2 regions of the Nocardioides sp. NPDC047086 genome follow, and region 2 is predicted to be linked to the other one. Evidence: riboswitches for the same ligand, from Rfam matches in the RefSeq annotation. Region 2 holds a riboswitch; the other holds the start of a gene.
What was found. Region 2 has a riboswitch for S-adenosylmethionine ahead of ABZ796_RS16260 (aminotransferase class V-fold PLP-dependent enzyme). Riboswitches for the same ligand answer to the same signal wherever they lie in the genome.
Positions count from the first base shown of each region.

Region 1: it holds a riboswitch for S-adenosylmethionine, as region 2 does, so the genes downstream of both, thrC (threonine synthase) here and ABZ796_RS16260 (aminotransferase class V-fold PLP-dependent enzyme) in region 2, are expected to answer to the same signal.

Region 1 is NZ_JBEYUV010000002.1:41,356-50,948, reverse strand. It holds gene ABZ796_RS02105 (trehalose-6-phosphate synthase) at 1-1,051, opposite strand, end outside; gene ABZ796_RS02100 (DUF3263 domain-containing protein) at 1,224-1,520, shown strand; gene ABZ796_RS02095 (LytR C-terminal domain-containing protein) at 1,521-2,039, shown strand; gene otsB (trehalose-phosphatase) at 2,132-2,986, shown strand; gene lon (endopeptidase La) at 3,093-5,420, shown strand; SAM riboswitch class I at 5,555-5,694, shown strand; gene thrC (threonine synthase) at 5,706-6,977, shown strand; gene ABZ796_RS02075 (SGNH/GDSL hydrolase family protein) at 7,113-8,027, shown strand; gene ABZ796_RS02070 (AMP-binding protein) at 8,081-9,593, opposite strand, start outside.
Region 2 is NZ_JBEYUV010000021.1:53,354-62,946, forward strand. It holds gene leuS (leucine--tRNA ligase) at 1-1,635, opposite strand, end outside; gene ABZ796_RS16255 (biotin/lipoate A/B protein ligase family protein) at 2,207-3,262, opposite strand; gene ABZ796_RS16260 (aminotransferase class V-fold PLP-dependent enzyme) at 3,483-4,802, opposite strand; SAM riboswitch class IV at 4,846-4,959, opposite strand; gene ABZ796_RS16265 (transglycosylase domain-containing protein) at 5,034-7,178, opposite strand; gene ABZ796_RS16270 (hypothetical protein) at 7,156-7,521, shown strand; gene katG (catalase/peroxidase HPI) at 7,636-9,593, opposite strand, start outside.

The sequences.
Region 1 (9,593 bases), on a different contig from region 2:
CACGGGGAAGCGAGGTGTGGAGGTAGGAGATCGCCGGGCGGCCGATGCGGCCGAGGTCGCCGTTGAGGCGGCCGACGAGGCGGTCGATGTCGTCGCGCAGCTTGCGGTACTGCTCGACGCGCTCGCGAGAGGGCACCGCCACCTGGACGAAGATGACGTCCTCGACGTCGAGCTCGGTGTCGCGGAGCATCTCGCCGAAGGCGCGCAGCCTGGCGTAGATGCCCTTGGTGTAGTCGAGCCGGTCGACGCCGAGCAGGATCTTCTTCGGGTCACCGAGCTGCTCGCGGATCTCCTTGGCGCGCTGGTTGACGCCCTCGTCGTGGGCCATCTCGTCGAAGCCGACGAAGTCGATCGAGATCGGGAAGGCGGCCGCGTGCACGGTGCGCCCGTCGGGGAGATAGACCAGGTCGCGATGGGTCTTGTGGCCGACGCGCTGGCGCACCAGGCGGACGAAGTTCTGGGCCGCCTGGGGGAGCTGGAAGCCGACCAGGTCGGCGCCGAGGAGTCCTTCGAGGAGCTGGCGGCGCCACGGGACCTGCTGGAAGAGCTCGGCCGGCGGGAACGGGATGTGCAGGTAGAAGCCGATGCGCAGGTCGGGGCGGAGCTCGCGCAGCATCTGCGGCACCAGCTGGAGCTGGTAGTCCTGCACCCAGACGGTCGCGCCCTTGGCGGCGACCTCGGCGCACTTCTCGGCGAAGCGCTGGTTGACCCGTTGATAGCCGTCCCACCACTCACGGTGGAACTCCGGCTTGGCCACGACGTCGTGGTAGAGCGGCCACAGCGTGCCGTTGGAGAAGCCCTCGTAGTGCTCCTCGATGTCCTGGGCGGTCATCGTCATCGGCAGCAGGTGGAGTCCGTCGTCCTCGAACGGCTCGAGGTCCTCGTCGGTGCCGCCGGGCCAGCCGATCCAGACGCCGTCGTTGGCCCGAAGGACCGGTTCGAGGGCGCTGACCAGACCTCCTGGCGAGCGTCGCCACGCTTTCGTGCCGTCCGGCATCTCCACTCGATCGACGGGGAGCCGATTGGCCACGATTACCAGGTCAGCCTGCACATCTCCGACTGTAATGGACGGGGGCCAGGTTCGGCGCCGTGTCGTTCCACCCACGACTTCCGGCCCCTTGCGAGGAATACCTGTCGAGTAACACGCCGGGAGGGTGAACCACAGCGGTGTAGTTCGGCGCGTTAGGGTGTGGTCAGATGCAGACGACACCGGGGGACGAGGAATGAGCGCTGTCAACGTGCAGGTCACAGGCCCAGGCGAGGACCCCGCGAGCCTCAGCGAGCGCGACAAGCAGATCCTTGATTTCGAGCGTCAGTGGTGGAAGTACGCCGGAGCCAAGGAAGCCGCCGTCCGTGAGGCTTTCAACATGTCCGCCACCCGTTACTACCAGGTGCTCAACGCCCTCATCGACAAGCCGGAGGCCCTCGAGGCCGACCCCCTGCTCGTGCGCCGCCTGCGACGGCTCCGCGCGGCCCGGCAGCGTCAGCGCTCGGCGAGACGGCTCGGCTTCGAGGTCTGAATGACCGGCTGCGTACGTCCTTCGAAGGGGGAGCGTGGCGTCGCGCTCCCCACACCCGTCATCGCGCTGAGCGTGGTGGCGGTCGTCGCTGCGGTGATCATCTTCTGGATCACCGGTGGCGACGGAGACGAGGGCAAGGAGATCGCCCAGGCCGGTGGCAGCCCCTCGGCCTCACCGTCCGCCTCGCCGAAGGCGGCCAAGGCCGAGGAGACGAAGCCGCCGAAGGCCGAGCCTTCCCCCGTCGACCGTGCCAAGGTCAGCGTCGAGGTCTACAACCAGTCCAACATCGCGGGCTTGGCCAGCGACGTCGCGGCGAAGGCGACCACGGTCGGCTGGAACGTCGTCGGTGAGGACAACTGGATGGGTTCGGTCCCGGAGAACACCGTCTACTACCCGAGCGAGATGAAGCGCGAGGGCCAGCAGCTCGCCGACGACCTCGGGATCAAACGCACCCATCCCTCGGTCGAGGGCTCGATGAAGGGCGACCGGCTGACGGTGGTTCTGACCGGGGCTCTCTGAGGCTTTCCGGCCGTTCTCGAACGTGTGTGATCTGACGCACGGCGGAGGCCTCCCGGTCTGCTCCACGGTGGTTGCCGTGTCACAGTTGAGGCATGGCCGAACTCCAGCCTGATGGCGCCGCAGGTGACCAGAAGTACGCCGCGATCGCAGCTGTCGCCGCCGAGACCCTCGTCGGTCTCGACTTCGACGGGACGCTCTCGCCGATCGTCGAGGACCCGGCCGCGGCCCGGATCCATCCGGACGCGGCTTCGGTCCTGATCGCGCTCGCGTCCCGGGTGAAGGCGCTCGCCATCGTCACCGGCCGGCCGGCCGGACAGGTCGTCGAGCTCGGTGGCCTGGCCGCGATCGCCGACGCGCTCGCGGAGGCGGGCAAGGAGCTGTACGTGTTCGGGCAGTACGGCAACGAGCGCTGGAGCGGTGCCGACCGGGTCGTCGTCGGCCCGCCGCCGCCCGAGGGACTGGCCGCCTTCGAGGCGGCGCTGCCGGCGGTGCTCTCCGCTCATGGGGCGCAGGACGCCTACATCGAGGAGAAGGGTCTCGCCGTCGGGGTCCATACCCGCCGGTTCCCCGACCCCGACGCTCTCGCCGCGCGCCTGCTCCCGCCGCTGACGGAGCTGGCCGGCGAGCACGGGCTCGTGGTCGAGCCCGGCAAGCAGGTCATCGAGGTACGCGCCCCCGGGATGCACAAGGGCCACGCGATCTCGACCCTGGTCGAGGAGGTCTCGCCCGGCGCGATCCTGTTCGGCGGTGACGACCTGGGTGACATCGAGGCGTTCGAGGCCGTCCGGGCCTGGGGGAAGACCACCGGCTCGCCGACCCTCCTCGTCTACTCCCACGCCGGGCCCGACCGGGGTCCGCTCGCGGATCTCGCCGATCTCGAGGTCGCGGGGCCGGAGGGTGTGCTGGGGCTGCTGGGGCGGCTGACCGACGAGGCGCGCCAGGGGTGACACCGCGACGTCTGTCCGCTCACAGCGAACAGCCTAACCGGAGGGAACATCCGGTTGCTCCCGGAAGTTGAGCCGGTATCACTCAACTCTTCTAGGAGGGTCCGCAATGGACAAGCTTCCTGTGCTGTTCGTCTCGGATGCCGTGGTCCTGCCGGGGATGGTCGTGCCCATCGAGCTCGACGAGGCCGCGCAGGCTGCGATCGACGCCGCCAGGGCAGGCTCGGACAGCCGCCTGCTGGTCGCGCCGCGGCTGGGGGACCGGTATGCGACGTACGGTGCCGTCGCCACGATCGAGCGCGTAGGCCGGTTCCGGGGCGGTGAGCCCGCGGCGGTGCTGAGGGCCGTCGGCCGGGCCAAGATCGGCTCCGGCGTGACCGGACCCGGTGCCGCGCTGTGGGTCGAGGTCGAGCCCGCCACCGAGACGACGACGGAGCACGCGAAGGAGCTGGCCGAGGAGTACAAGCGGCTGGTCGTCGCGGTGCTCCAGCGTCGCGAGGCGTGGCCGGTCATCGACCAGGTCAACCGGCTCACCGAGCCGTCCGAGATCGCCGACACCGCCGGCTACGCGCCGTACCTCGACGACGATGCCAAGCGCGAGCTGCTGGAGACGCCGGACGTCACCGAGCGTCTCGAGAAGGTGATCGCCTGGGCGAAGGACTACATCGCCGAGTCCGAGGTCAGCGACAAGATCGCGGAGGACGTACGCGAGGGCATGGAGAAGACGCAGCGGGAGTTCCTGCTGCGCCAGCAGCTCGCCGCGATCCGCAAGGAGCTCGGCGAGGGCGAGCCCGAGGGCTCCGACGACTACCGGGCCCGCGTCGAGGCCGCCGACCTGCCCGAGGCCGTACGCGAGGCCGCGCTGCGCGAGGTCGACAAGCTCGAGCGTGGTTCCGAGCAGAACCCCGAGACCGCCTGGATCCGCACCTGGCTGGACACGGTGCTGGAGCTGCCCTGGGGTGTGACGACGGAGGACTCCACCGACGTGACCGCTGCCCGTGAGGTGCTCGACGCCGACCACCACGGCCTCGAGGAGGTCAAGGACCGGATCGTCGAGTACCTGGCGGTGCGGACCCGACGCGCCGAGCGCGGGCTGCAGGTCATCGGTGGCCGTGGCTCCGGCGCCGTGGTGCTGCTCGCCGGCCCGCCAGGAGTCGGCAAGACCTCGCTGGGTGAGTCGGTCGCGCGCTCGCTCGGACGGAAGTTCGTCCGGGTCGCGCTGGGTGGCGTCCGCGACGAGGCCGAGATCCGCGGTCACCGGCGCACCTATGTCGGTGCGCTTCCGGGCCGGATCGTGCGGGCCATCAAGGAGGCCGGCTCGATGAACCCGGTCGTGCTCCTCGACGAGGTCGACAAGGTCGGCAGCGACTACCGGGGTGACCCGGCGGCGGCTCTGCTGGAGGTGCTCGACCCGGCGCAGAACCACACCTTCCGCGACCACTACCTCGAGCTCGACCTGGACCTCTCCGACGTGCTCTTCATCGCGACGGCCAACGTCGTGGAGCAGATCCCGAGCGCGCTGCTGGACCGGATGGAGCTCGTCACCATCGACGGCTACACCGAGGACGACAAGGTCGCCATCGCTCGCGACTTCCTGCTGCCCCGGCAGCTCGAGCGCGCCGCGGTGACCGCCGAGGAGGCCACGGTCTCCGACGACGCCCTGCGCGAGCTGGCCGCGAACTACACCCGCGAGGCGGGCGTACGCCAGCTCGAGCGGCTGCTCGCCAAGGCGCTGCGCAAGGTGGCGACGAAGCTCGCCACCGGGGCGGAGCACGTCGAGATCGGCCTGGACAACCTCAAGGACCTGGTCGGACGGCCGCGGTTCACGCCGGAGTCGGCGGAGCGTACGTCTGTCCCGGGGGTCGCCACCGGACTGGCGGTCACCGGGCTCGGCGGGGACGTGCTCTTCATCGAGGCCTCCTCGGCCGAGGGGCAGACGGGGCTCAACATCACCGGCCAGCTCGGTGAGGTGATGAAGGAGTCCGCCCAGATCGCGCTCTCCTTCGTCCGTTCGCACGCCGCCGAGCTGGGTGTCGACCCGGCGGTGCTCGACCGCTCGCTCCACGTCCACGTGCCTGCGGGTGCGGTCCCGAAGGACGGGCCCAGCGCCGGCATCACGATGGTCACCGCGCTCACCTCTCTTGCGACCGGTCGTCCGGTCCGCAGCGAGGTCGGCATGACCGGTGAGGTCTCGCTCTCCGGCCGGGTGCTGCCCATCGGGGGCCTCAAGCAGAAGCTGCTCGCCGCCCAGCGAGCCGGCCTGACCGAGGTCTTCGTGCCCCAGCGCAACGAGCCCGACCTGGACGAGGTCCCCGACGAGGTGAAGCAGGCGCTGAAGATCAACCTGGTCAGCGACGTACGCGATGTCGTACGCGGTGCGCTCGCCGACGCCGGATCCGCCACTGGCGGCGAGGCCGAGTCGGTCCGCGCCGCCTGAGTGCGGTTGTCCCCTGGAGGGGCGGCACGGTGTCACACCGTGCCGCCCTTCTCGTTGTCCGGATGGCGGACACTTGGTCCGCGGAGTGGAACCCGGGTGTGATCGGCGGAGGTTGCCTGCCGTACGATCGGTATTGCTCATCGAGAGGGACTGAGGGAACGGCCCAGTGAAGTCCCGGCAACCGACCACGAGCCTCCTCCCGACCACGGGTAGGGCGTGGGACAAGGTGCTAATTCCGGCCCGGCGCGAGAGACGTGATCGGGGAAGATGAGGAGGAGGTTTCTCATGAGCGCTGCGACCACGGAGACGAAGGGCCTGCGCGAGGGCGCTTTCGGCAACGCCTCGGCGCTGTCGTGCCGGGAGTGTGGCCACCAGATCGAGCTCGGACCGCATTACGCCTGTCCGGAGTGTTTCGGGCCACTGGAGGTGGCGTATGACTTCCCGGCCGTGACCCGCGAGGAGATCGAGGCCGGACCCCGCAACATCTGGCGCTACAAGGCGCTGCTGCCGGTGCCCGACGACATCGAGCAGAGCCCCAACACCGAGCCCGGCTTCACCCGGCTCCTGGACGCGAAGAACCTCGCGCGCGAGCTCGGCATCGAGAAGCTCTGGGTGAAGGACGACTCGACCAACCCGACAAACTCGTTCAAGGACCGTGTGGTCGCCTGCGCGCTGAGCGCGGCCCGTGAGCTGGACGCCAAGGTCTTCGCCTGCCCGAGCACCGGCAACCTGGCCAACGCGGTCGCCGCGGCCGGCGCCCGCGCCGGGATCCCCACCGCTGTGTTCATCCCCAGCAACCTCGAGCAGCCCAAGCAGGTCAACTCCGCGGTCTTCACCGACAACCTGATCGCCGTCGACGGCAACTACGACGACGTCAACAAGCTGGCCCAGGAGATCGCCGCGGAGGAGGACGGCTGGGCGTTCGTGAACGTCAACGTACGTCCCTTCTACGCGGAGGGCTCCAAGACGCTCGGCTTCGAGATCGCCGAGCAGCTCGGCTGGCGCCTGCCCGACCAGATCGTCATCCCGGTGGCCTCCGGCTCCCAGCTGACCAAGGTCGACAAGGCCTTCAAGGAGCTCATCAAGCTCGGTCTGGTCGAGGAGAAGCCCTACCGGATCTTCGGCGCCCAGGCCACCGGCTGCAACCCGGTCGCGACCGCCTTCAAGGCCGGCGTCGACGCCATCCGCCCGGTCAAGCCCGACACGATCGCCAAGTCGCTGGCCATCGGCAACCCGGCCGACGGCATCTACGTCCTCGACGCCACCCGCTCCACCGGTGGCGCCGTCGAGGAGGTCACCGACGACGAGATCCGCTCGGCGATCGTGCTCCTGGCCCGCACCGAGGGCATCTTCACCGAGACCGCCGGCGGCACCACCCTCGCGGTCACCAAGAAGCTCGTCGAGACCGGCGCCCTCGACCCGAGCCTGGAGACGGTCATCATCAACACCGGCCACGGCCTCAAGACGCTCGACGCGATCAGCGGTATCGTCGGCCCTCGCGCCACCATCGCCCCCAACTACGACGCCTTCGAGGAGGCCGGGCTCTCGCAGGCGTAGGGCTGCGGATGTTCGTCTAGGTATGTAGCCGAGCCGTCACTTCCCACGCGGAACTCCGCGAGGGAAGTGACGGTTTCTCTGCATACCTAGACGAACCAACCGCCCGTTCACCCTCGTGCGCTACAGATAAGAGACGTGAGCAGCGCGAAGACGAGTGAAGAGGCCAGGTGGCTCGGCATGGTCGCCGCGACCGCCGGAGTCGCCGGTGCGATCGGCGTGGTGGGGGCGGCGGCCGGTGCCGGGTTCGTGACGTTGCTGAAGAGACAGGCGGCGCACGCGCGCGATGTGATCGGCAAACCCCTCGGCGAGGAGGCGATCTACGCCGACAAGGTCTACAAGAAGACCTACGGAGGTACGCCGGTCGAGCTCCTCGTCCTCGGCGACTCGATCGCCGCGGGGCTGGGCGCGGAGACCCGGGGCGGCACCCTCGGCGCACGGCTGGCCAAGGGCACGGCGAAGACCCTGCTGCGGCCGGTGCGGCTGCGTACGGCTGCCGTGGTCGGGGCCGAGACGTCCATGCTCCCCGCGCAGCTCGAGTCGCTGCCGAAGGGCTACCGACCCGACGTGGCGGTGGTCGTCGTCGGCGGCAACGACGTCACCCACCGGGTGCCGCAGAAGGACTCCACCCGGGTGCTGGGGGAGGTCATCGACGCGCTGCGTGAGCGTGGTGCCGAGGTCGTCGTCGGCACCTGCCCGGACGTCGGGGCGGTGCGGCCCCTGCCGCAGCCGCTGCGCTCGCTCGGCCGCCGGATCGCCAAGCAGCTGGCCGACGGTCAGCGGGAGATCGCTCTCGCCCGGGGTGCCCACGTCGTCTCGCTCTCCGACGTCGTCGGCCCGTTCTTCATCACCAACCCCGACGAGATGTTCGCCATCGACCACTTCCACCCGAGCGCGATGGGCTACAAGCGCACCGCCAAGGCCATGCTGCCCTCCGTCCTCGCCGCACTCGGGCAGGTCCAGCAGGTCCCGTTCGGTCACCACCTGCCCGAGCTCCCGCCCGAGGCGAGCGAGCCGACGGGCGCCGAGGACCCGGCCGGCAGCGAGCCCTGACGCCGACCCGGCGCGTCTGTCCCGTACAGCTGGGACAGTTGCGCCGACTCGGGCTACTTGTCGTCCGCCTCGTCCGGGACCTTGCCGCCGGTGCTGAGCAGGTCGGCGGTGAGGCCGGTGGCGGCTCGGTAGTCGACGGTCCCCGCAGGCGTACGCGGCACGGACTCGACCAGCAGGACGAGCTTGGGCTCGTGCGACTCCCCGAGCCGGTCACGGGCATGCTTGCGCAGGTCGGCGGCGGTCGTCTCGGTCGAGGGGGTCAGCTGCACGAGCGCCGCGACCTGCTGGCCCCAGCGCGGGTGGGGCATGCCGAAGACGGCGGCGTCGACGACGTCCTCGTGGCTGAGGAGCACGCCCTCGATGGTCTCGGGGTGGATCTCGAGGTCACCGGTCCGTACGAGGGTCGCGGCCCTGCCGAGCAGCGTGATCGAGCCGTCCTGCTCGCGACGGGCGAGGTCGCCGGGGAAGGTCCAGCGCCGGTTGTCGATCAGCTTGATCGCGGTGGCAGAGCGGGCGTTGTCGTTGTAGTAGCCGAGAGCCGCGGGGCCGGAGCGGGCCAGCAGGCCCTCGACCCCGGGGGCCGCCGGGGTGAGGTCGGGGGTGAAGACCTCGACCTCCGGGCCCACCATGAACCGCGCCTCGCCGGGCACCAGCGGGGAGCCGTCGTCGGCGCGGGAGCCGGTGACGCCGGTCTCCAGGGTGCCGTAGGAGTCGACGATGACCCGGCGGGCGAACGCGTTGCGAAGAACGGAGAGGACGCCGTCGGAGAGCGGCGCCGCGGTGTTGGAGACCCCGGCGAGCGAGCGCAGGGGCCAGCGCTTCTTGCCGGTCAGCCGCGCGTTGGCCACCGGCCGCGCCTGGGCGTCGCCGAGGAGCGTGATCGCGGTGGCGCCGGCCTGCTCGGCGAGGTCCAGGAAGGCCTCGGCGGAGAAGGTGGGCGAGGTGTCGAGCACCGCGGTGCCGCCGGCGACCAGTGCCCGCAGGAGCAGCAGCTGGCTCTGTCCGTGCAGCAGCGGCCCGCCGGCGAGCAGGACGACGCCCGAGTCGCGGGCGGCCGCCTCGGCGGCGAGCCCCTCGACCGAGGGGATCGGCGCGTTGCGGCGGACCGTGTTGAGCGCGGCCCAGATCAGGTCCTCCTGGCGCCAGACCGCACCCTTCGGGGTGCCCGTGGTGCCGGTGGTGAAGATGATGTGCCAGTCGCCGGGCGTACGTCCGACCGTCGGCCGCTCCTTGGACGCCGCGGCGACCTTGGCGTCGTAGTCGGGGCCGAGGACCACCCGGTGATCCAGCGACAGCGAGAGCTCGTCGAGGTCATCGGTGAACTCGGGGGAGACGATGGCCGCGACGCAGTCGGTGGCGGCGTACGTCCGGGCGAGCTCGTCGCGTCGGTAGGCGTGGTTGATGTTGACCGGGATCGTGCGGGCCTTGAGACACCCGTAGAGGGCGTCGACCCACTCGATCCGGTTGGTCGCGTGGACGGCGACCTGGGCACCCGGCTCGAGGCCGACGCTGAGCAGATGGTTGGCCAGGCGCGTGGCGCGCTCGTCGATCTCGGCGTACGAGTAG
Region 2 (9,593 bases):
GCCGACATAGTGGTCGACGGCACCCCAGGTCTTGATCGCCTCGGGGTCGAACGCGGCCTTGTCGTAGTGCGGCGAGGTGTAACGCAGGAAGTACCACGACGAGTCCACGAACGTGTCCATGGTGTCGGAGTCCCGCTTCGCTGGGGCACCGCACTTCGGGCAGTCGACGTTCGCCCAGTCCTCGGCTGCGGCCAGGGGCGAGACGCCCTTCGGCTTCAGGTCTGCGCCCTTGAGGTCGGGCAGTACGACCGGCAGCTGGTCCTCGGGAACCGGGACCGGGCCGCACGACTCACAGTGGATGATCGGGATCGGCGCACCCCAGTAGCGCTGCCGGCTCAGCAGCCAGTCGCGCAGCCGGTAGTTGATGGTGCCCTTGCCCTGGCCCTCGGCCTCCAGCTTCTCGATGATCTTGTGGATCCCGCTCGCCTTGTCGGCGACGCCCTCCAACTCGGGAGAGTTCACGTACGCACCGTCACCTGCGGTTGCGACGTAGGTCTCCTCCGGATTGTCAGTGTCAGGAACGTCGACAACACGGCGGACCGGCAGTGCGAACTTCTTCGCGAAGTCCAGGTCGCGCTGGTCATGCGCGGGCACCGCCATGATCGCGCCGGTGCCGTACTCCGCCAGCACGTAGTCCGACGCCCACACCGGGATCTGCTCACCATTGACCGGGTTGACCGCAGTGACTCCCAGATCAACACCTGTCTTCGGACGGTCGGTCGACATGCGGTCGATCTCGGAGGACTTGCGGACCTCGATGACGTAATCCTCCAGAGCCTGCTTCTGCTCAGGGGCAACGATCTCCGAGGCCAGGGCTGCATCGGCCGCGACGACCATGAAGGTGGCGCCGTACAGCGTGTCGGGTCGCGTGGTGAACACGGTGACCTTCTTGGAGCCGCCATCGGCCAAGGTGATGTCGAAGTCGACGTGCGCACCCTCGGACCGGCCGATCCAGTTGCGCTGCATGGCCAGGACCTCTTCGGGCCACTTGATCTGGTTCATGTCGTCCAGCAGGCGCTGGGCGTAGTCGGTGATCTTGAAGTACCACTGGTTCAGGTCGCGCTTGGTGACCGTGGCCCCGCAGCGCTCGCACTGACCGTTGACGACCTGTTCGTTCGCCAGAACGGTCTGGTCGTTCGGGCACCAGTTGACCGGGCTCTTCTTGCGGTAGGCCAGCCCCGCCTCGTACAGCTTGATGAACAGCCACTGGGTCCAGTGGTAGTACTCCGGGTCGGAGGTGTGCAGCCGGCGCGACCAGTCGAAGGAGATGCCGTAGCGCTTGAAGGACTCCGCCTGGGTCTCGATGTTGGCGTAGGTCCAGCCGGCGGGGTTCTCGTTGCGCTTGATCGCGGCGTTCTCGGCAGGCAGGCCGAAGGAGTCCCAGCCGATCGGGTTCAGGACGTCGAAGCCCTTCAGCCACCAGTAGCGGGCCAGTACGTCGTGCAGCGCGGTCACCTCGGCGTGGCCCATGTGCAGGTCGCCGGAGGGGTAGGGGAACATCGTGAGCGCGTAGCGCTTCTCGGCCCCCTCTCGCTGGCCCGCCTTGAACGGCTCCAGCTTCTCCCAGATGGGGCGCCACTTGTCCTGCAGCTCGGTGACGTCGTACGTCGCCTGCTCAGCCTGGTCCTGCGTCATTGGTCTTTCGTCCTTGTCGAGTGTCGTGCGTCAAGACTGCTTCTGGAACGATCCCTAGAAATGAGAACGGCCCCTCACATGGAGGGGTAGCCGCGTGACCGGGGTGTGTCCCTCAGGGTCAGCGCGGCTGCCTAAGAAGCAGGACAGACATCTGCATGTGTTCAGGGTAGCCGACCACCGCCACCATCGTCATTCGCAGTCCTGCCATACTCCCGCGCCCGGTGCCGGTGACAGGGTCGAAGTCCTCTAGAAAGGCACTTTCGATACCCCATGAGTTCCGCCCTGCAGATCGACCGACAGAAAATAGGTCCGGAGGGGCCTTCACCTATTGCGACGGCGCATCTGAGCGTGCCAAACTGGCGGCGCTCCGCTGCTCGTGATGTCGGTCGTGAATGAGGACCCCCCCATCTCATCCAAGGAACGCTCCGAGCAGCGGAGTCCAAATCTTTGAGGCCCGGCGACCAAGTCGCCGGGCCTCAAAACGTATTGGAGATCAAGCGCCGCGCCCGAGCTTGCGAAGGCGCGATGCGCGCGTCGAGATCCGGTCGCGTACGTGTAGCGAGCCCCACGCCTACGGCACGCGAGCAACCCATTCCCGCGTGCCGTGCTTGCTCTCGACCAGCGCCGCGGCCTCGTCGATCGTGGCCTGATCGAGGCCGACGTACGCCGCCCCGAAGCTCTGCTCGAACTCGGCCAGCAGTGCCTCGATGACCTTGTCGCGGCTCAGCCCGGTCTGGGAACGGATCGGGTCGACGCGCTTGGCAGCGCTCCTGGTGCCCTTGTCGGACATCTTCTCCCGGCCGATCCGGAGCACCTCGAGCATCTTGTCGGCGTCGATGTCGTAGGCCATCGTGACGTGGTGCAGGACGCCACCGGGGATCCGCTTCTGGGCGGCGCCGGCGATCTTGCCGACCGGGGAGGCGATGTCGTTCAGACCGGCGTAGGCGGCCTCGATGCCGACGCTGCGCAGGCCGCGCAGCACCCACTCGTCGAGGAAGGCGTAGGACTCCTGGAAGGACATGCCAGCCACGAGCGTGTCGGGCACAGCGAGGCTGTAGGTGATCGTGTTGCCGGGCTCGATGAACATCGCACCGCCGCCTGAGATGCGGCGTACGACCTCGATGCCGTGACGCTCGGCGGCGGCCTCGTCGACCTCGTTGGAGAGCGACTGGTAGCTGCCGATCACGACCGCGCTGCTCGCCCAGTCCCAGAACCTCAGGTTGGGGGCGCGGCGGCCCTCGGCCACCTGGCGGACGATGACCTCGTCGAGGGCCATCTGCATCGTCGGCGACAGCGGGCCGGTCTCGACGATCTCGAGGTCGAGATCGTCCCAGGTCGTGGCCCGGCCCAGCGCCCGCAGCACCGTCAGGGCGATGTCACGGGTGCCGAAGCCGACCAGCTCGGCATCACGGGCCGCGGCGTCCAGCTCCGCGGTCAGCTGGTCGAGGGACACCTCGACGGACTGTCCCTCCAGCGCCGTGGTCAGCCACCCCAGCGCCTCGTCGGGTTCCAGGAAGAAGTCCCCCGAGAGGACGACGTCGATGATCGTGTCAGCGGAGACCGTCACGTCGACGACGACCAGCTTGCCGCCGCGTACCTTCCGCTCGCCATGCACTCGTTCGCTCACAGTTCCTCAACACCGCGGGCGCCCCGATTCATCCTCCCTCGTCGAGGCGTCACCCGCCTGCCGCTGGTCGAGCCGCCGGAGCCGCTAGGCGGAGGCGTGTCGAGACCAACACAGTCGAATCGAGCGCGGAGGGGACTGTGTTGGTCTCGACACGCTCGGCCGCAGGCGGCCTCGCGGCTCGACCAGCGGCCGACGTAGCTGACGCTTCGGCAGGAGGGGGTCAGACGGCGGCGCCGCAGGAGCCGGCGGTGTCGGCCAGGCGGGTCAGGCCGGCCGGGCCGACGAGGGGGCGGGGGTCATCGGCGAGGGTCCAGGCTCCGTCGACGAGGACGTAGTCGCCGCGGACGTCATCGGCGAGGAGGGAACGTACGCCGGCGACCAGCCGGTCCACGTCGGCGAACGAGGTGCCGATGCCGATGCTCGCGCGGACGGCGCCGCCGGTGAGCCCGAGGCGCTTGAGGAGCGGCTGGGCACAGAACCGGCCGTCGCGTACGCCCAGGCCGTGCTCGGCGGAGAGGTAGGCCGCGACCCGGCCGGGCTCGATGCCGTCGACGGTGAACGTGACCACCCCGACGGGCTCGTCGGAGTCGGGCCAGAGCCTCACGACGTCGACACCCTCCAGCGCGGACAGGCCGGCCACGAGGCGCCCCCTCAGTGACGCCTCGTGGCGGTCCAGCTCGGCGGCCGAGAGGCTGCCGAGAGTCGTACAGGCCGCGGCCAGGGCGTCCGCGCCGATGACGTTGGGCGAGCCGCCCTCGTGGCGCGCGGGGGCGGGCTGCCACGTGGTCTCGCCCACCTCCACGTCGTCGACCGCCCCTCCCCCGGCGAGGTAGGGGGTACCGACGTCGAGCCAGTCGCGGCGCCCGACCAGGGCGCCGGCGCCGTAGGGGGCGTAGAGCTTGTGGCCGGAGAAGGCGACGTAGTCGGCGCCGGTCGCGGCGAGCGAGAAGTGGCGGTGGGCGAGCAGCTGGGCGCCGTCGACGAGGACCCGGGCGCCGTGGGCATGGGCGAGGGTGACGATCTCGCCGACCGGCAGCGCCTCGCCGGTGACGTTGGAGGCACCGGTGATCGCGACCAGGGCGTAGTCGCCGCGGGCCAGCTCGCTCGCGAGGGCGTCGATGGTGCCGGCGAGGGTGTCGCGGCCGGCGATCGCGGTGACGCCCGCCTCGACCCGGTGCCACGGGAGCAGGTTGGCGTGGTGCTCGATGTCGAGGACGAGCACCCGACCGGGTACGCAACCGGCCAGCAGGTTCACCGCATCGGTGGTGTTGCGGGCGATGACGGTGACGTCGTCCTCGCGGGCGCCGACATAGGCGCCGATGGTCGCGCGCGACTCCTCGTAGAGGGCGGTCGAGACCTGGGACAGGTAGCCGGCGCCGCGGTGCACCGAGGCGTACCAGGGCAGGACCTCGGCCACCCGGTCGGCCACGGCTTGCAGCGCAGGCGCCGAGGCGGCGACATCGAGGTTGGCGTACGTCGTCGTGGTTCCGTCCAGCAGCGGGACCTGCGTGTTCGAGCCGACGAGCGGAAGCAGGGACATGGGGCACCCTTCGGGTCATGGCTCCCCCAGGGCTGCCCGGCGAAGCACGCGCTTGCCCGCGCCACCTCGGCGAGGGCCTGGTCGTCACCCGGAGCACCCCACCGCGTGGGAGGGTTGCCCGCCAGCAAGCCGGGGCTTCGCGCTGGCAGTCGTGACCTTCGCCCGGAATGCTGCCCGAGACCGGGCGCGCCCACCAACTCGTCATCTCGATCGGTGGGCACGCATCTCAGATCACGGACGGCCTCGCCAGGGCTTGCCGTTGCCGTTGCCGTTGCCTCCGTCGTCACAGGCGCCGAAGAACTCCGCGACGGGGTCACAGTCCTCGCCGTCGTCCTCCTCCGGGGGCGGTGGCGGTGCGATCAGCTGCTTCTCGTGACCGGACTCGGGATCCTGGCCGTCGACGTAGACCGGCTCCGGGAAGTTCTCGACCTCCTTGCCCTCCATCGCCTTCGCCATGATGGCCGCCCAGGTCTCGGTGGGATAGTCGGCGCCGAAGTAGGACGGCATCCAGCCGCCGTCGAGCTTCCCTTCGCCGTTGCCGCGCGAGTAGCGGACGGCGGTGGCGATCTGCGGGGTGAACCCGACGAACCACGACGAGCAGACGTACTGCTCGTTGGTGCAGGTGCCGGTGCCGGTCTTGCCGGCCACCGGCCGGCCGATGCGCTGCGCCTTCTGGCCCGAGCCGCTCTGCACCACACCCTGCATCGCGTACGTCACGTCGGCGGCGACATCTTCGGAGATCGCGTGCCGGGCGTTCTTGCGGCCGTTCCAGCTGTAGAGGACGTTGCCGGCGCGGTCGCGGACCTTCTTCACCACGTGCACGTCGTGGCGGTAGCCGCCGTCGGCGATCGTGGCGTAGGCGTTGGCCATGTTGATCGGGCTGACGTTGGCGCGGCCGAGGGCGATCCGGTCGTCGGTCTTGTGGTCGAAGTCGGTGGTGGTGCTGGGGATCCCCGGGAACTTGGGGTCCGCCTTCGCCGGGGCGACACCCGCGGCCACCGCGGTGTCGTAGATCGCCTTGCGGCCCGCCTCGGGACCACCCATCGACTCGGTCATGTCGATGTAGGCCGTGTTCACCGACTGCTCCAGCGCCTTGAGCATGGTGATGTGCTCGCCGTAGTCCATCCCGTCGGCGATCCCGGCTTGCTCACCCTCGTTCACGACCGGCTTGCCGGTGTAGGTCGTGAACGGCGAGTCACCGGCCCAGGTCGACTCCAGTGAGTAGCCCTTCGCGATCGCCGCCGCGGTGGCGAAGACCTTCATCGTCGACCCGGCGTGACCACCGGTCGCGGCCCAGTTGTGCTGGCTGTCGAGATAGTCCTGGCCACCGTAGAAGCCGAGCAGTGCGCCGGACCCGACGTCGACCGAGGCGGTCGCCACGTGCAGGGCGTTCTTCTGCTCCGGGTCGTCCTTGACGTACGCCTTGCGGTTCTTGGGCTTGACCGTCTTGGCGGCGGTCGCGGACGCCTTCATCACCTTCGGCGAGAGCGTCGCGGTGATCCGCAGGCCACCGCTGTCGATGTCCTCCTCGGTGAACAGCGGCTTGCCGTCGGCACCCTTCAGGGCAAGCAGCTCGGCCTTGATCATGGTGAGCGCGTGGCCGCGCTGGCCACCGAGCCGGCTCGGCACCGTCTTCGCGGGGAACTTCGGCAGCGCGTCCTTCACCTTGTCGGCATCCGCCTGCTTCAGGTAGCCCAGGTCGACCATGCCGGAGAGGACGTAGCGGTAGCGGCCGAGCAGCTTCTCCTCGCCGCGGAAGGTGCTGCTGGCGGGGTCGAAGCCGGCCGGGTTGTTGAGGATGGCCGCGAGCGCCGCCGTCTCCTGCAGCGAGAGGTCCTTGGTGGACTTCGCGAAGTAGGCCTTCGCGGCCGCCTCGATGCCGTAGGCGCCCCGGTTGAAGTAGATCGTGTTGAGGTAGTCGGTGAGGATCTGGTCCTTGCTCTTCTGCCTGGTCAGCTTCAGGGCGATGACCGCTTCCTTCAGCTTGCGGGAGTAGGAGCGCTCCGAGTCGAGGTAGTAGTTCTTGACGTACTGCTGGGTGATCGTGGACGCGCCACCCGCGGTGCCCTCGGTCGTGTTGGAGAACGCGGCTCGCACGATGCCCTTCACGTCGACGCCGCTGTTCTCGTAGAACGTACGGTCCTCGGCGGCCACCACGGCGTGCTTGACCACCTCCGGGATCTCGTCGGCGTCCAGCTTGGTCCGGTTCTGGTCGCCCTCCTGGTAGCGGCCGAGCTCGGTCTTGCCGTTGCTGTAGTAGACGAACGAGGTCTCGACCTCGAAGGCGGCGTTGGGGTCCGGCACGTTGATCCGGTTGTAGGTCACGATCGCCGTCACCGACCCGATCAGGGCGATGGCCAGGAACCCGACCAGCACCACCTTCGCCGTCAGCTTCCCCCAGCGTCGCCAGCTCGTCGAAGCCCAGGAGGCCGAACCCGTGGACGTCGAACCCCTGGAGGTCGCGCTCCTGGCCGCCGCCCACTTCTCGGCCGCCCAGACCTTGGCAGGCTCGGCCCGGGCGACCCAGGCCCGGGCGGAGGCCGGTCTGGGCGCCGCGCGACGCGCGCCCGGCGGCCTGCTGGGCGTGGCCGGGGGTGGCTCGGCCACGATCCGCGGAGCGGGCGGAGGCGGCGGCCGCCAGGACGGCGGCGGACCGGTCGGACCCTTCGGAGGCTCGGCGCTCCGGTGTTCCATTGCTCCACCTGACCTAGGCAACTGATTGCGGCGGCCGTTGATCCTACCCGGGTGGGTATGACGACGGAGGCCGACCCCACAAGGGGCCGGCCTCCGTGTCGGTCGTACGCGGCGGCGTACGGCCTTCAGATCCCCAAGATCAGCGGAGCTTCAGGTCGAAGCGGTCGTTCTCCATGACCTTGACCCACGCCTTGACGAAGTCGTTGACGAACTTCTCCTTGGCGTCGTCGGCACCGTAGACCTCCGCAAGGGCACGGAGCTCGGAGTTGGCACCGAAGACCAGGTCGACGCGGGAACCGGTCCAGCCGTTGGAGCTGGTGTAGGTCGCCTCGTCGGCGGACGGGGTCCACTGCTGGTCGTAGTCGAGCAGGTTGACGAAGAAGTCGTTCGTCAGCACGCCCGGGGTCTTGGTGAAGACACCGAGGTCGGAGCCGTCCCAGTTGTTGCCGAGCACACGCAGACCGCCGACCAGGACCGTCGCCTCGGGGGCCGAGAGGCCGAGGAGGCTCGCGCGGTCGAGGAACAGGAACTCGGTGGGGAGGTTGAGGAACCCGGAGTCGTAGTTGCGGAAGCCGTCGGCGACCGGCTCGAGCCAGGCGAAGTTCTCGACATCGGTCTGCTCCTGGGTCGCGTCGACGCGGCCGGCGGAGAACGGGACCGTGACGTCCTGGCCCGCGGCCTTGGCGGCCAGCTCGATGCCCACGCCACCGGCGAGAACGAGCACGTCGGCGAAGGAGACACCGGTCGCGGCCGCGATCTCTTCGTACTTCGCGATGACCGGCTTGAGCTCCTCGGGCTGGTTGACCTTCCACGAGACCTGCGGCTCGAGACGGATGCGACCGCCGTTGGCACCACCGCGGTGGTCGGACGTACGGTGCGTGGCCGCCGCCTTCCACGCGGTCGAGACCAGCTGCTGCACGCTCAGACCGGACGCGGCGATGGCCGTCTTGGCGGCGGAGATCGCGGCCTCGTCGGTCGCGCCGCCCTCGGCGGGGAGCGGGTCCTGCCAGAGCAGGTCCTCGGCCGGGACCTCGGAGCCGACGTAGCGGCTCTTCGGACCCATGTCGCGGTGGGTCAGCTTGAACCAGGCACGGGCGTACGCGTCGGAGAAGGCCTCCTGGTCGTCCCTGAACCGGCGGGAGATCTCGTCGAACTCCGGGTCCACGCGCAGCGCCAGGTCGGAGGTGAGCATGCGCGGCTCGCGCTTGCCCTCACCGTGCGCCTCGGGGACCATGTCGGAGCCCGCGCCGTTCTTCGGACGCCACTGCTTGGCGCCGGCCGGCGACTCGAACAGCTCCCACTCGTAGGCGTAGAGAATGTGGAAGAACTCGTTGTCCCAGCGGGTCGGGTGGTAGGTCCAGGTGACCTCGAGGCCCGAGGTGAGTGCGTCCGCGCCGACACCGGTGCCGTGGCCGTTCTTCCAGCCGAGGCCCTGGTTCTCCAGCGGCGCGGCCTCCGGGTCGGGGCCGACCAGATCGTCGGGGTGGGCACCGTGGGTCTTGCCGAAGGTGTGGCCACCGGCGATGAGGGCGACGGTCTCCTCGGAGTTCATCCCCATCCGGCGGAAGGTCTCCTTGATGTCCACCGCGGACTTCATCGGGTCGGGCTCGCCGTTGGGACCCTCCGGGTTGACGTAGATCAGACCCATCTGGACAGCGGCCAGCGGCGCCTGCAGGTCGCGGTCGCCGGTGTAGCGCTCGTCGTCGAGCCAGACCTTCTCCGGACCCCAGTAGATGTCATCGTCGGACTCCCAGACGTCCGCGCGACCGCCCGAGAAGCCGAAGGTCTTGAAGCCGCCCTCCTCCATCGCCACGTTGCCCGCCAGGACCATCAGATCGGCCCAGGAGAGGTTCTTGCCGTACTTCTTCTTGACCGGCCACAGCAGACGACGGGCCTTGTCGAGGGAGACGTTGTCCGGCCAGGAGTTGAGCGGCGCGAAACGCTGCTGGCCACGGCCGGCGCCACCGCGACCGTCGTGGCTGCGGTAGGTGCCGGAGGCGTGCCACGCCATCCGGACGAAGAGCCCGGCGTAGCTACCGAAGTCAGCCGGCCACCAGTCCTTGGAGTCGGTCATGACCGCGGCGATGTCCGCCTTGA